4 regions of the Kiloniella sp. genome follow, and region 2 is predicted to be linked to each of the others. Evidence: predicted binding sites of a transcription regulator. Region 2 holds the regulator's gene; each other region holds the start of a gene.
The links. The regulator PhoB, encoded in region 2, activates phosphate uptake and scavenging genes when phosphate is short. The targets are predictions, from matches to a motif close to TNTCATAAAACTGTCA.

Region 1 (3,953 bases), on a different contig from region 2:
ATTAATGGATCAGTTGCTGTAACTGGGGCGTCAAAAAACACTGACATCTGCAATATCCCTATAGAAGTATGCGCCAGCCCAATTAGATAGGCTTAACCATTATATACAAGTCAGCTTGATCTGAGCTGACGCATTTAAGTTAATGTCTCTTGAAGACACCTTTATGATCGCGCTAATCCCATAGACATCGCAAATCAGTTTTGCTATATCTTAGGCCTAGAAAAACTGAGTCTGATATATCATGACTATTGTCCCTCCTCGGCCACAAATCCCTCCGTTGAATTCTCTCCGCGCCTTTGAGGCAGCGGCACGACTTGGTGGTTTTTCGACCGCAGCAGATGAACTTTGCGTAACACCGGGTGCCGTAGCACAACACGTTAAATCACTAGAGGCATGGGTCGGCGCAGACCTTTTCATTCGGCTATCACAAGGCGTTGAGTTAACCGAATTGGGCCAAAACGTCCTTTCCGAGTTTAGTGCTGCTTTTGATCAACTTGGTCTTGCTGTGCAAACACTTCGATCGCAAGCCACGCCTAAACATATTCGTATTGCCGCCCTTCCCAGTATTGCCCAGCTCTGGCTCTCTCCCAAACTGCCTTCTGTCAGGCAGGCCGCACCAGAACTAACAATCTCTGTCACGGCTTTGGAAAAAGAGCCAAACCTTCAACGCGAACCTTTCGATATTAGTATTTTTTATCGGGATAACCTCTCCAAGAATAAGGATGTTTTTTCCACGACCTACGAAGTTTGCAAGGATATCATCTTCCCCGTCTGCTCACCGCAGGTTGCCAGTCGACTATATAAACATGAAGACCTGAACAAAGCGCTTTGCCTCCACGACGCTTCCTGGGCAGAAGACTGGTCAAAATGGATTAGCCATGCCTTGCCTGATACATCCTTAAGCACCGATGGACCTGTTTATTCACTCTATGGACTTGCCATAGAAGAAGCCCGAAATGGCGCAGGTATTATGATGGGCCACAAGGCATTGGTTGAAAACCACCTAAAAGATGGAAGTCTGGCCGTTCCTTTCGACAAACCACTCACACTGGATCGGACTTTGGTCATCACGACAGCACAATCGGCCAAGAGTAACCCATATCTTGATTTGATTATCAAAACACTACTGGAAAAATAACCCTTTACTGATCCGCTATAGATCTTAACAAGACAAAGCTGACTTGTTTTTAAAGGTTCCAAGAAGTGTCATATTTGTGCAATGGCAAGTAAGTAACCGTTAAGCATTCAAAAATGATAAAGCCGACTCCCACCAAGGCGGTCGTGCGCTCAGGAGTGCAAGATGACTAAAATCAGAAACGAAGACCTTTCTTTTGATGAATTTGATGAAATTATAAATCCCGGCCCAGAAGTAACCGGATTTGAACGGGTTGTAGAAAAAGCTTTGTCCCGCCGTAATTTTCTAGGTGGTGGTTTGGCCATCGGGGCATCTGCACTTGTTTTGGGATCAACAGCTTTAACGCCGTTTAGTGCCAAAGCTGCAAGCAATTTTAACTTTGAACCTATTCCTGCAAACACTTTGGATACCGTGACTGTTCCCAAAGGGTATTCATGGCAAGTTGTGACCAAATGGGGGGATGAGCTATGGTCCAAGTCTGCTCCCTTTGATCATGAAACGCGCGGTACCGGAGAAAGCCAGGAACTTGCCATTGGGGATAACAATGATGGTATGTCCTTGTTCACCATTGATGGGCATCACTTGCTGATCTCTAACAATGAATACACAAACCGCAACATCATATACGACAACCGTGAGAGCAAGTTACCGGAAACAGCGGATGATATTCGCAAAGGCAAAGCCGCTCACGGTGTTACAGTGGTAGAGGTCAAACAAGACGGCAAAAGTTGGACTATTGTGAAAGATTCCAAATATAACCGCCGTATTACAGCTGATTCACCTATGAAAATTTCCGGTCCAGCACGTGGCCATGACCTGTTGAAAACATCTGCCGATCCCTCCGGCACACAATCACTCGGCACATGGAATAACTGTGGGAATGGTCGTACACCTTGGGGCACCTATCTCGCATGCGAAGAAAACTTCAACGGCTATTTTTCCAGCAGTGACGAAAACTATACGCCAAGTGACGAACTGAAACGCTATGGCGTCAAGAACGAAGACTGGGGTTATGCCTGGGCCACCGAAGATGAGCGCTTTGACATCAGTAAAAATCCGAATGAACCAAATAGAGCGGGTTATGTTGTCGAGATTGATCCAAGTGATCCAACATCAACGCCCAAAAAACGTACTGCACTCGGCCGTTTCAAACACGAAAATGCAGAGGTTGTCGTCAATAAGGACGGTCATGTTGTGGTTTACATGGGCGATGACGAGCGCGGCGAATTTATCTATCGTTTTGTGTCCAAAGGAAAGTTCGTTGAAGGCGGCGACAATACAAACCTTCTGGACGACGGTAAGCTTTACGTTGCCAAATTCAATGGCGACCAAAGTGGTGAATGGCTGGAACTTTCCCCTGACACAACAGGTCTGAAATCCCAAGCTGAAGTTTGTATTCACTCCCGTATTGCCGCATCCAAGGTTGGCGCAACGACGATGGATCGCCCAGAGTGGGTCGCATCACATCCGAAAAAAGCAGAGATTTACTGTGCTCTGACAAACAACAAAAATCGCGGCAAGAAACCAAATGCAGGTGGCGACGAAACACCTGTAACGGGCCCAAACCCACGCGCAGCAAATCTCTATGGTCAAATCGTTCGTTGGAGACCAGAAGGAGAAAACCATACTTCAAATGCTTTCTCTTGGGATCTTTTTGTAATGGCTGGCAATCCCACGGTCCACAAAGATGCTTACGCAGGTTCAAAGAACATTGATGCACACAATATGTTCAACGCACCAGATGGTATTTCATTTGATAACAACGGTAAGCTCTGGATACAGACCGATGGCAAATATTCCAACAAGGATGATTTTGCGGGAATGGGAAATAACCAGATGTTGATCGGGGATACTGAAACTGGTGAAATTCAGCGTTTCCTTGTTGGCCCGAAAGAGTGTGAAGTGACAGGCATTACCTGGAGCGAAGACCGCAAAACAGTCTTTGTCGGCATCCAGCACCCCGGCGAAAAAGGCGATAGCACCTTCCCCGGCGGCGCAGGAACAGCACCTCGTTCAGCGATCATTGCAGTCACCAAAGATGACGGATCTGTTATCGGTTAATACGATTTAATAGGTCAGAGAGGTCAATAACCAACGAGGAAGTTATCTTCCTCGTTGGTTTATTTAATCATCCAAAATAGAAAGTCGGTGGTTTACTCAAATGCTCCAAGAAATGCCCTTAGGGGACAATTAAAGGAAACCTTAATTTGAAACAGGCACCTGGTCCCGGCTTGACGTCATGATATTCAATTAATCCACCATGGCGCTCCATGATCTCTCTGATAATCGGTAACCCTAGACCGCACCCTTCGTCGTCCCGCGTTTCAGACCGATAGAAGCGTTCAAAAATCTTATCCTGCTGATCCAAAGAAACGCCCGGGCCGTTGTCTTCCACTTCCAGAACAACATTCTTGGATCCCTGTTTCAATCGAACTGTAACCGTTGAATGTTCAGGACAATAATTTAGAGCATTTTCAATTAAGTTCTTTAGCGCCTCTTTAATCAGTTCTCCATTTCCAAAGACAGACGAAGTTGGGTCTAGCGGCTCAAATCCCAGATCAATTCGTTGCGCAACTGCCAGAGGTACATATGTTCTTGTCACCTCTTCACTTAACCTTTTTAGGTCAATGGCTTCGGACTGGAAATTTTCGTTCTCCTGATGCGTTCGAGCCAGACTAAGTAGCTGATTAATAAGACGTGAAGTTTGCTTGGTGCTTCGGTTTAGATGCTCCAAACGCCTAGAAACTTCTTCTGGGTCTTTTGCATCACTGGCCAGTTCTGCCTGTGTCTGGATCGCCGCCAATGGTGTTCTTAGTTG
Region 2 (3,953 bases):
TGGTGCCAACGAGGTCACATCCCTGATCGGTCCATCCGGTTGTGGCAAATCAACTTTTTTACGCTGCCTCAATCGCATGAACGATGTAATCGAAAATTGCACCGTTGAAGGGCGCATAAGTCTAGACGGTGTCGATCTTTACAATTCCGGTCTCGACCCCGTACTTCTCCGGGCACGTGTCGGGATGGTTTTCCAAAAACCAAACCCCTTTCCAAAATCCATCTTTGACAATATCGCCTATGGTCCTCGCTTGCACGGAACTGTAAGCACCAAAGACGAACTGGATGAACGCGTAGAGAAAAGCCTCCGTCGCGCTGGTTTGTGGGATGAAGTCAAAGATCGTTTGGACAAACCAGGCACAGGCCTTTCCGGCGGACAGCAGCAACGCCTTTGTATTGCGCGTGCTATTGCAATTAATCCAGAAGTAATCCTGATGGATGAGCCATGCTCTGCTCTTGATCCGATTGCAACTGCAAAAATTGAAGAACTCATTGATGAGCTTAGAGAACGCTTTACAATCGTGATTGTAACGCACTCTATGCAACAAGCCGCCCGTGTGTCTCAACGAACAGCCTTCTTCCATCTTGGAGAATTGGTTGAAGTCGGAGAAACAGATCGTCTCTTTACCAGCCCACAAGATGATCGTACCCAAGGTTACATTACGGGAAGATTCGGGTAAGGAAGATGGATATGCCAGAAACCAAAGACCACATCGTCAGCTCATTTGACAAAGAACTTCGTACCATTCATGAAATTATAATTCGCATGGGTGGCATGGCAGAAAATCAACTGTCCGAAGCCGTCGATGCACTTGTTCAACGCGACAGTGCAAAAGCTGAACTCGTCCGTAAAGAAGACGCAAAAATCGATGCGCTGGAAGAAGAATTGGAAGCCGCTGTCATTCAGTTGATTGCCTTGCGTCAACCCGTTGCTAACGATCTTCGGGCCGTCATTGCTGCTTTTAAAATTTCGTCTGATCTTGAACGTATTGGCGATTATGCAAAGAACATTGCCAAGCGCAGTATTGCAATCAACCAAATGCCGCCACAAAAATCCGTTACCAGCATTATGCGGATGTCCCGGTTGGTCCAGGAAATCGTCAAAGATACCCTTGACGCCTTTTCCAACAGCGATAAGGACCGCGCGATAGATGTGTGGCACCGGGATGAAGAAGTTGATGAAATGTACACTTCTTTGTTCCGCGAACTTCTGACTTACATGATGGAAGATCCACGGAATATCGGCGCCTGTACACACATGCTCTTTATCGCCAAAAACATCGAACGCATGGGCGACCATGCAACAAATATTGCTGAAACTATTTACTATTTATCGACCGGCGAACGTTTAGAAGGTAAACGCCCCAAAGGGGATCGCACCGCTTTTCAAATCCTTACCCCCGATGACGGGGAAGGCGAAGTAGAAATTTAATATAATGGAAAAAAAGGACCTTTCCATGAAACCCTTGGCATTAGTCATTGAAGACGAAATCGCACTGACAACGTTATTACGCTATAACCTTGAAAAAGAAGGATTTCGCGTCAATGAAGCACATGATGGCGAAGAAGCCCTCCTTCGTGCAAAAGAAGAAGCCCCGGATCTAATTCTTCTGGATTGGATGCTCCCGCTTCTATCAGGCATTGAAGTTTGTCGCCAGCTCCGTCGTCTGCCAGAAACCAAAGATGTGCCAATCATCATGCTAACAGCACGCGGTGAAGAAACAGACAAAATAAGAGGTCTAGATTCAGGTGCCGATGATTACATGACGAAACCGTTTTCACCTGCTGAACTGGTTGCGCGTATTCGCGCCATCATGCGTCGAAGCAAGCCGGAAACCGTAACCGAGGCACTTACCTTCGAAGACATCAACATGGATTTGGCTGCCTATAAAGTTTATCGCGGCGACCGCGAAGTTCATTTGGGTCCAACCGAATTCAAGTTGCTCCGCCACTTGATGCAAAACCCTGGGCGTGTCTTTAGCCGCGAACAGTTACTTGATTCAGTTTGGGGCCACGATGTGTACGTTGAACCCCGCACAGTAGATGTTCATATCAGACGCCTCCGCAAAGTCCTGAACGAAGGGACTGAACAGGATCTAATTCGTACGGTACGTTCAGCGGGTTACGCTCTGGATCGCGCCAAAGCAGCTTAATTAAGCTGCTTTATTATAGAAATAGCCAATAATCCGTCCCCTAATGTTTAGGACGTGGGTTATTGGCTATTTATGATTCACTACTAAAAAAGATTGTTTATAAAAGCTTTTCAATCTCACTCCATGCCTGCTCTGACGTAACCTCGGAAATATCATCACTGGGCGAGATAACGGGTTTAATCCAGTCAGAGTACGCGAAGTAATAGCTTTTAATAAAAATCCCCACCGCAGGCATGCTCGACATCGCAGCCAAGTTAAGACCAAAGCTATCGTTGCCTACGTAGAAATCACAAGATTGAAGCAAGGCATGACTGTGATGTAGCAACACTTTGCGGGTTGTCAGGTCAATAAATCGATCAGGGCTAGAGGTATTATCTAAGATACCTTGGGCAATCGGGGCAACATCACCAGCGCCAAACAACAGAATTTGACCGGGATAATTTTCCAAAAGACGTTCAGCTATTTCCGAATATCCTTTGACACCCCATTGCTTATAGGCTGCGCTGGCATTAATACCCAACGCAATCATTTTTGGTTTTTCTGGCAGTCCAATTTCCTCGAACGCAGACTTAACAACATGTTCCGGTTGCCGAAACCTGACATCACTATAATCATAGGAAATACCCACATCATCCATGACCATCGCAGCATGATGCATGAAAGCTGGTAAGGGGACCTGTTTCGGCGTCAACGTCCCCTTGTTAAGGAAAAAACGGTTCCAGGAGCCTTTGAAGTAATACCCATAACGGTTTTTGACACCCGCCATCATAATCGCGAATGAAATACCAGTCGATTTATGAAACACAAATGCCGTATCAATCTTTGCCACTTTCGTTAAACGACGTAACCTGCCTAAGTCAGCCTTGCCAGAAACGTCCTGATCCTTGGCGATAGGTAAAACCTGACTAACCATGTCAATTTCTGAGAAAAGTTCACTGATTTCCCGCCCTTTTTTGCACGCGAGAACAATCGACTTTCCTTCGGATTTTTCTTGGATAGAACGAATAAACGGCATATGGAACAGAGTGTCACCTAGCCCACCGCCAGTTACCACAAGTGTTTTACCCAATTCTGACATTACTGGTTAAACCTTATTGATTATTCTAGATATTAATCCAGCCGCAACTATACTCAAAGAGTCTGCTAAAGAAAGAAAGGAATTAGATCAGCCAGCAAAGAGTTTAATAAATATTGCCACTTAGTAATACTGATATCTGTAAGGCTAAAATTACCGCTTTGCCAAATATCTTATCAAGGTGTAAGGATTTCTTTTGGAAATGTTTTCTATATCATAAGAACAACATTACAGGAGAATACGTGTGACTCTATCCCCGCTAAATATTGCACTCTGGGCTATAAATCTGGAAACACCCCTAAAGTCTCTTGCAGACTGGATAGAGATTACCAGCCATCGGATGGAACAGGCTAAAGAGCAAGAGGCCAACCTGTTGCTCATGCCTGAATATGTTTCAGAGCAATGGATGTCCTTTGCCCCCGCTGGTATTGCATCTGACGAAGAAATTCCCTGGATGGCAACGCAGGCAGCAGATGCTATTGATCAGTTGAAAAGCTTAGCGAAAACGCATGAAATGGGGCTATTAGCAGGAACCTTTCCCGTTGCAATCGATACCAAAGACGAAGTCTCTGACTCACCCGTCAATGATAACAGTGGGTATTACAACAGAGCCCATCTGTTCTTGCCCGATGGGCGATATATCACACAGGATAAGCTGTGCCTAACCCCAAGTGAACAAGATCCCCAAGCATGGTGTTTGACACCGGGGAGCAAAGTAAAGGTTTT
Region 3 (3,953 bases), on a different contig from region 2:
TGGTGAGTGAATCAAAAAGGGCGGCATATTGAAAAAGCATGCCAAACTTTCGGCGTACCTTTTCCATGTCATCACTGTTGAGGCCAACGATGTTTTGTCCATTGATCTCTACAGTTCCAGCATCAGGCCGTAATAGACCTAGTATGCACTTTAACAGCACAGATTTTCCTGTTCCCGAGCCTCCTATGACAACAAGGGATTCACCTGCGTAAACATCCAGATCCAGATTGTTGAGGATGACTTTGGGGCCAAAGGCTTTGGTCAGTCCCCTGATCTTTATTCTGATGTCCTTGCCGGGTATATCTGTTTTGTTGCTCATATTGAGAAAAACAACTCAGTTATGATATAGTTGAAGGTGAGAATGAGGATAGAAGCGGATACAACCGCGTTTGTGGTCGCTGCGCCCACGCCTTGTGCGCCACCTCTTGAATGGAAACCGTGGTAACACCCCATCAAGGTAATAATAAATCCAAAGGCTGCTGCTTTGACAAGGCCAGAGATAACATCAAGATTTTCCATGAAATCAATGGTGTTCTTGATGTAAGTTGCCGGGTTAAAACCAAGCTTGTGTACGGAAACGAGATATCCCCCGAAAACACCAATTGTATCTGCAACAAGTACGAGGAGGGGAAGCGTTAACACCCCTGCGATAACACGGGGAGCAATAAGGTATTTAAAAGGGTTTGTTGCTAGGGTGTATAGGGCGTCGATTTGTTCTGTAACCCGCATCGTACCAATTTCGGCAGCCATGGCGGCGCCGACGCGACCAGCAACCATCAAACCGGCTAACACAGGGCCAAGTTCACGGGTGATCGAAACGATAACGACGTTTGGGATCGCGCTTTCAGCAGAAAAACGCGCGAAACCAGTGTAACTTTGCAGCGCGAGAACCATGCCGGTGAAGATTGCGGTCAGACCAACGACGGGGAGTGAATAATATCCAACCTCGATCATCTGCTTCAGGATAAGCTTCGGATAGAAGGGGGGCCGAAAGCAATGCGAAATTGCTGTTCCAGCAAAAATAGAAAGACGCCCGATAATCTCCAAAAAACGTAGAGTAAGATTACCAAGAGGTTGAAGAATGGGCATACATTTTACCGTTATGAACAGAGATTGAGATGATTAAATTGAGATCTATTGAAAAGCTGTTGAATCAGACTGTAACGAGTATTGAGCTTGATTTGTCCAGAATTTCCTTCCCCCAAGGATTTATCCGCTTCACTATTAAAGGCAACTTTATTTGCGAACGTGCGATTAGAAAATTGCCTCTAATAGGGTAGGCACAATACCTAAGGTCTTCTTTTGCGTCAATCTAGGCCAGTGCAAAGTGTTGGGTTATTTGTATTAATCAGAGAAATTAATAGCTTTCAGGAAGTTGGTCTTCCTCTGCCAGGTCAGAGAATTTCGTAAACTCGCCATTAAAGTGGAGTTCAACAGAGCCAATAGGGCCGTGACGTTGTTTACCGACAATCATCTCGGCTTTGTTTCTGGCTGCATCCAGACGTGCTTCGTGATTGGCCAGTTTTTCGTGAAATCTATCGGTTGAATCATCGGCACCTTGTCCCGGTTTTTCACGGGCAATGTAATATTCATCACGATAGAGGAAGATCACAACATCAGCATCCTGTTCAATCGAACCGGATTCACGAAGGTCAGAGAGCTGGGGACGTTTGTCTTCGCGTTGTTCTGTTTGACGGGAAAGCTGGGAAAGCGCGATGACGGGTACATTCATCTCTTTCGCAATCCCTTTCAGGCCACGTGAAATTTCTGAAACTTCCTGAACACGGCTATCGCTTTTGCCGCCGGGAGCACCTGACATCAGCTGTAGGTAATCGACGATAATAATATCCAAACCATGTTGTCTTTTCAGACGCCTGACACGATTTCGAAGCCCCGGTATTGTCAGGTTCGGTGTGTCATCAATAAAGAGCTTATAGTTGGATAGGGCACGACTGATCTGAAAGACGTGCTCGAACTGATCTTCAGTTAGCTCACCTTTACGCATTAAATGCGATGGTGTTTCCGCCGCAGAAGACAAAATCCTGCTCGCCAGCTGATCTGCTGACATCTCCAATGAAAAGAAAGCAACTGACATCGGAATGTCGACTTCATCGCCTTCGGCATTGTGCCCGGATTTGGTTGCTTGCGCGATGTTAAAGGCGATGTTTGTTACAAAGGCGGTTTTACCCATGGACGGGCGAGCGGCCAGGATAATCAGATCAGAATGGTGGAAGCCACCAAGAAGTTTATCAACATCACGCAGACCGCTTGAGACGCCGGAAATACCATCGCCCTGTTTCATGGCAACATCGATGTAATTCATTGATGTTGCAAGCGCATCAGCGAATGATACGAAGCCACCTTCGGTCTGACCTTCTTCTGCCAAACGATAGAGCTTTTGCTCTGCGCCCTCAATTTGCTGGGTCGCAGAAAGTTCTAACTCATGTGTGTGGGCATGATTGACGACCTCTTCGCCAAGATCAATTAACTCTCTACGGATATAGAGGTCGTGAATAATCTTGCCGTATTCAGACGCATTGATGATTGTAACAACGTTGCTTTGAAGCTCAGCCAGGTAGCTCGTGCCGCCCAACTCTTCCAAGTTACCGTTGCTTGCAAAAAAGTTCTTTAGAGTCGTAGCGTTTGCCAGCTGTCCGCGTTCAATGAGTGTTTTGCAGGCATGATAAATCTCAGCATGAGCAGGATCAGCAAAATGAACAGGAAGGAGGAAATCAGAGATTCTTTCAAAAGCTTTGTTGTTAGACAGTACTGCGCCTAACAGAGCTTGCTCAACCTCGTAATTATGAGGAGGAGAGCGGAGTTCTTGTCCATCATCAAAGGGGATGTCTGAAACATCAAAGGGAGGAATCGCGTGATCTTCCATGGCCTCGAATCTAGAAAATTATTATCAACAAGCGCTTGATCATACCTGTTTTTTGTTCCCTGTTTAGGGCAAAAAAAGAGCGCAGAGGAATGTAGCTCTTTAGGGATGAGAAGTACAGGTTGTAAATGAAAACGGCACCTCGAAAGGTGCCGTCTCATAAAACTCAAAAGTGAGAAAAGAAGACTTATGCTTCTGTTTCTTCTTCTGTGATTTCTTCTTCAACTACTTCAGCAACAGCTTCACGTTCTTCAGCGGCTTCCTCATTGGAAACAGCACCGCCAGAGCTAAGCTGTAGCTCAGCTTCTTCAGCAGAACGTGCAGTGTTAACAACAATGTTAACGGTAACTTCTGGGTGTAGCATAACTTTAACGTCGTGCAGACCAAGAGTTTTGATAACTTTGTTGAGAACAACCTGAGAACGAGCAACAGTGATGCCAGATTCAGTAACTGCTTCAGCGATATCACGAGTGTTTACAGAACCGTAAAGCTGCCCGGAATCACCAGCCTGACGAATCAGGGAAACAGTTAGACCTTCAAGCTTACCAGAAACCTGTTCGGCTTCTTCGCGACGCTTGAGGTTGTCTGCTTCCAGCTGAGCACGCTGGTTTTCAAAGTGTTCAAGATTTGATTTAGTTGCGCGCATAGCTTTCTGCTTTGGAAGCAGGAAGTTACGAGCATAACCAGGTTTCACGGTGACAACATCACCCATTTGACCAAGTTTTTCGATGCGTTCTAGAAGGACGACTTGCATGATAAAATCTCCTTCTTACCCGATCAAGTATGGCAATAGAGCAAGGAAGCGAGCACGTTTGATAGCTTTTGCAAGCTCGCGCTGTTTCTTTGCAGATACTGCAGTTATACGACTTGGTACAATTTTACCGCGCTCAGAGATGAAACGCTGCAGAAGACGTGTGTCTTTGTAGTCGATCTTTGGTGCGTTTGCACCAACGAACGGGCAGCTTTTACGGCGACGGTTAAACGGGCGACGTGAACCAACGCCCTGGCTAACGATTTGAACGGCCATGTTTCTCTTCCTTAGCTAGCTGTTGCTTCACGAGGAGCGCGATCA
Region 4 (3,953 bases), on a different contig from region 2:
GCCATATGATCCAGACCAACCCGTTCTAACAAACGAAAAGCTTCATCAACATCGCTTTGCGGATATTTACGGAGAAAAGAACGCCAGAAACCAACGTACCCCAATCGTCCGGAAAGAACATTTTCCATAACCGTCAGTCGCTCAACCAAGGCATATTCTTGGAAAATCATTCCCATACGCCGTCTTGCTTGACGCAGGGCACCAGAACCGAGTTTCGTCAGTTCTTTTCCATTGAGCGTAACACTGCCTGACGTTGGTTCAACCAACCGATTTATGCAGCGAATCAAAGTACTTTTACCCGCACCGGATGGCCCGATTAACGCAACGACCTGTCCCTTAGGAATCTCAAGCTCCACACTCTTGAGAGCCATATCACCCGTTGCATACTGCTTGGTAAGTTTATTCAGGTGTAACATGCTATTTACCTGTCATATCAATAACATACCCGACACCTTGGAAGATGCCGGGTTGTAGTAAAAAAAAATTCAAATACTCCTGTTACTTACAAGAGTAAGAAACATTGTTAGCTGCATCAATTTTGCGGATAACATCCCAGAATTTTTTATAAGTTATTGGTAAAAACTGACCTTCTTTGGATTTCTTAAATTCACGTTCCAAAGATGTCCCTGCCCACTCAAAACTAAAGAAGGCATCTTTAATTTTGTCCTGCAGTTCTGGTTTCAGATTATAGGCAACACCATAGCCTGTTGTCGGGAAAGTTTGCGACTTGTAGATCGTTTTAATCTGATCTTCCTTGATCACATCTCTTGAGATCATGCGGAATTTCACAGAGTTTGCAATAGAAGCCGCAATATAATCTTTATTCGCGACACCCAGGATTGAGTTATCGTGTTTTCCAGAGAAAGTCGCTTCGAAGTCGCGATCTTTTTCCATATCAAAATCAGCTTTCAGGATAGCTGATGGCGCTTTAAATCCAGAGTTTGATGTAGGTGACGTAAAGGCTAACGCTTTACCTTTCAAATCCTGAACTTTTTCAACACCGCTGCCCGGGTATGTAATGATTTCCATTTCATAGCCAAAACTGCCGTCTTCCCTTGCCATAATAGTAAAAGGACTGAAACCGGCACAGTTCACAGCAAGCGGATTTGATCCAGTGTTAAAGCCCGCGATATGAAGGCGTCCCGACCGCATAGCTTCGATTTGGGCAGCATTTGATTGGACTGGGAAGAAAACAACATCTTTCCCGGTTTTTTCTTCCAAATAAGCAAGAAAATCGGACCATGCTTCTTTATAAACGGCAGGATCTTCGACAGGTGTATAAGCAAAAATCAATGTATCCGGATCCAGTTGCTTCGCTGGATCTGTTGGCGTATCTGCAATCAAGTCGCCATCTACATCACAAAACCGCGTATCCAGATCACCACGGGCACAATCTTGAGCCGTCGCGGTTGATACGTTTACAGAAAGACAAGCCAGTACGCTGGCACAGCCAAAAAGAATATCCCGAAGTTTCATCAATACCTCCCTTAGTATTGTATCGCCCATTGTTTGATTAAGAGCATGTACAACATAAGAACACGCTCTTTTCAGGTAATTTTTACAAATAAAGATGAGTTTATTTTTGTTTTTTCCCATCCGATAGTTTCAATTGAAGCACAATATACTTTCATTTGAAATACAATTTTCATTAAACTGTAAAACCAAACAGGGCCAAGCCTAAGCCTCAGTAAAACAAAATAAATCACAAAGAGCTCATAAATTTATAACGCGCCCACACCAGCACAACCATAAGGCTATATGCGTCGATTTTCCAGCCACATTACAAATTAACTCCTCATTTCAGGAGGCATTACGCGACTATGAAATTGGAAATATCCGGCCAAACAGAGACAATCGAATTAGCGTCAGGTTTGGACATTTTTGTTACAGAGGAATTGCTCGCTTTATTTGTCGATGCCGATAATAACAGATAGCTTATCTCAAAAAATAACTAAGCCAAATTAGGCTGGATTTACATGCCCCAGAACCCAAACGCCCCCCCCTGACCTTACTATTCTCGATCTCATCATGCCAATTATGGGGAGCATGGAAGTCTGCTACCAAGTAAGAGAGACGAAAAAAACCGAATCTATACCGATCCTCGTTCAAACCGCAATGCATGACAACGAAGAACGCCTTAAAGCATTTGCTGCCGGGGCAAGACCAAACCAGTTAATGCACTTGAACTGGTAATCCGGACAACTTTACATCTTGAAAGTCTAGTGCTAACCGAAAGCCGGGAAAAATACAGAGCCAGAGTTGCCGACGAACTGGCAATGGCAAAAGATGTACAGCAAAACATTTTACCATCTGCCAAGCATCTTAGAAAAATTCGAGAGCAAACTGGTATTCAAATTTCCTCTATGTGCCAACCATCATCAGAACTCGGTGGCGACTTTTTGGGGGGTGCATGCCTTAAATGATGGGGCAATCGGTTTTTATGTCACCGATTTTTCAGGGCATGGTGTCGTATCGGCCCTAAACACTATTAGGTTGCACACCCTTTTATTTAATGTCGGTGAAGCATGGCAAGAACCAGAGCTTGTGCGATATGCTGCCAACTGAGCAATACGCGACAATGATACTCGGCTTGATTTCTCCCAAAAACAACACCTTGAGTTATGCTGGCGCCGCGGCCCCTCCACCTATTATGGCTTGTGGGAAGAACCCGATAATTTACAGTACCTTGATACAACCGGGTTACCGCTTGGGATAAGTAGAACTGCAGCATATGATCTTCAGACCGTTCCTTTTACAAAGGACCATTTCCTCTTTTCGTTCAGTGATGCCCTGATAGAAACAAAATTGAACAATGATACATATCTGGAGGGTGAAGAATTAATCAGGCTGGTAAAGTACCTTATTGGTGGCAGGCCAACCCCACAGCTGCTGGATCAATTAATATCGACCTTCTTTGAAAGAGGCGGAAATAAGATACGTGATGATCTGACGGCGGTTTGCTTTGATTCTTTATAACAACAATGCGTTACGCATTTTTACAGGGAATAAGATACCCTTTAGTCATAAAGCAATTCGAGCTGTCACACGATTACCTATGTCATTATAAGTAAGTTCGGTAAAGGCCATCATCTTTGCCATAGCAATACCCCGCCCATGACTTGACCGTATCCGTTCATCATCAATCGTCAGATATTTACGCCAGTTAAACCCTTTGCCTTCATCTTCAATGACAAAAATAATTTCATCGTCTGTTCGTTGATAACTAACCCTGACAAATCTTGAATCAAATGGCTCAAGTTTAATACGATTTTGAATTTCATCATACAAACGCCCAGTTTCAAGTAACTCTGTTTTCAAATCATATCCGATTTCAAGATTTCCATGCTCAACTGCGTTTTGAAGTAACTCGTTCAGACCGATTACAATACCATCTGCCCCAGGACAGGCTAAGCTCAACATTGTAGTTAAATTTCGGGCTTCTTCCACGGATTGAAATTCAAAAGTTCCAGACGTGATCAAGCCAATCGCAGAGCTGCGTGTTTCAATTTCGTTTAACAATGCGCGAATATGCTTAAATTGATTAATCGCCGCACAGGTCACAGAGTATAAAATATCTGAATCACACGGCTTTTTAATCGTATGGAACCAGTTATGCACAACCAATTCCAACGATGATTTTCCGCTAACAATTTCAGTCATGATAACAGCCGGAACTTGCTGAGGTAACTTTTTAGGAGCCCCAAGAACCAAAGATGATTCAGACAGAAAATCCCGATCAAATTGGTCCGAAACCAAAATTAATCCGACAGGATCTGTTTTTAAAGCTTCATCAAAAAGAACATTATCCGGCTCTAAAGAACAAATGACTTCAAAATTTTTCTCCGTCAGGAAATCACTGATTTCTGTTCGAGTGGCCTGATCCGGCTCTATCAAAAGTATACGTGGTTCTTTGGAAAACATTAATTCCCCCTGACCTCGGCATGATCATCGGC

Region 1: ACN0QW_RS18930 (PhoX family protein) is a predicted target of PhoB. The motif match lies at 1,205-1,220, and genes of this name have one in related genera.
Region 3: ACN0QW_RS06840 (MlaE family ABC transporter permease) is a predicted target of PhoB. The motif match lies at 1,149-1,164, and genes of this name have one in related genera.
Region 4: phnD (phosphate/phosphite/phosphonate ABC transporter substrate-binding protein) is a predicted target of PhoB. The motif match lies at 1,644-1,659, and genes of this name have one in related genera.

Annotation. Positions count from the first base shown of each region.
Region 1 is NZ_JBLXHT010000018.1:2,698-6,650, reverse strand. Features, by position in the region: gene glyA (serine hydroxymethyltransferase) at 1-47, opposite strand, end outside; gene ACN0QW_RS18935 (LysR family transcriptional regulator) at 242-1,138, shown strand; gene ACN0QW_RS18930 (PhoX family protein) at 1,301-3,196, shown strand; gene ACN0QW_RS18925 (sensor histidine kinase) at 3,315-3,953, opposite strand, start outside.
Region 2 is NZ_JBLXHT010000005.1:257,972-261,924, forward strand. Features, by position in the region: gene pstB (phosphate ABC transporter ATP-binding protein PstB) at 1-679, shown strand, start outside; gene phoU (phosphate signaling complex protein PhoU) at 691-1,431, shown strand; gene phoB (phosphate regulon transcriptional regulator PhoB) at 1,436-2,152, shown strand; gene ACN0QW_RS10785 (glycosyltransferase family 9 protein) at 2,250-3,230, opposite strand; gene ACN0QW_RS10790 (nitrilase-related carbon-nitrogen hydrolase) at 3,472-3,953, shown strand, end outside.
Region 3 is NZ_JBLXHT010000003.1:167,637-171,589, reverse strand. Features, by position in the region: gene ACN0QW_RS06845 (ABC transporter ATP-binding protein) at 1-319, opposite strand, end outside; gene ACN0QW_RS06840 (MlaE family ABC transporter permease) at 316-1,089, opposite strand; gene ACN0QW_RS06835 (replicative DNA helicase) at 1,358-2,884, opposite strand; gene rplI (50S ribosomal protein L9) at 3,069-3,635, opposite strand; gene rpsR (30S ribosomal protein S18) at 3,651-3,908, opposite strand; gene rpsF (30S ribosomal protein S6) at 3,920-3,953, opposite strand, start outside.
Region 4 is NZ_JBLXHT010000008.1:34,759-38,711, forward strand. Features, by position in the region: gene phnC (phosphonate ABC transporter ATP-binding protein) at 1-416, opposite strand, end outside; gene phnD (phosphate/phosphite/phosphonate ABC transporter substrate-binding protein) at 499-1,476, opposite strand; partial or broken gene ACN0QW_RS13330 (response regulator) at 2,002-2,193, shown strand; gene ACN0QW_RS13335 (hypothetical protein) at 2,223-2,423, shown strand; gene ACN0QW_RS13340 (hypothetical protein) at 2,552-2,716, shown strand; gene ACN0QW_RS13345 (SpoIIE family protein phosphatase) at 2,656-2,976, shown strand; gene ACN0QW_RS13350 (ATP-binding protein) at 3,022-3,921, opposite strand.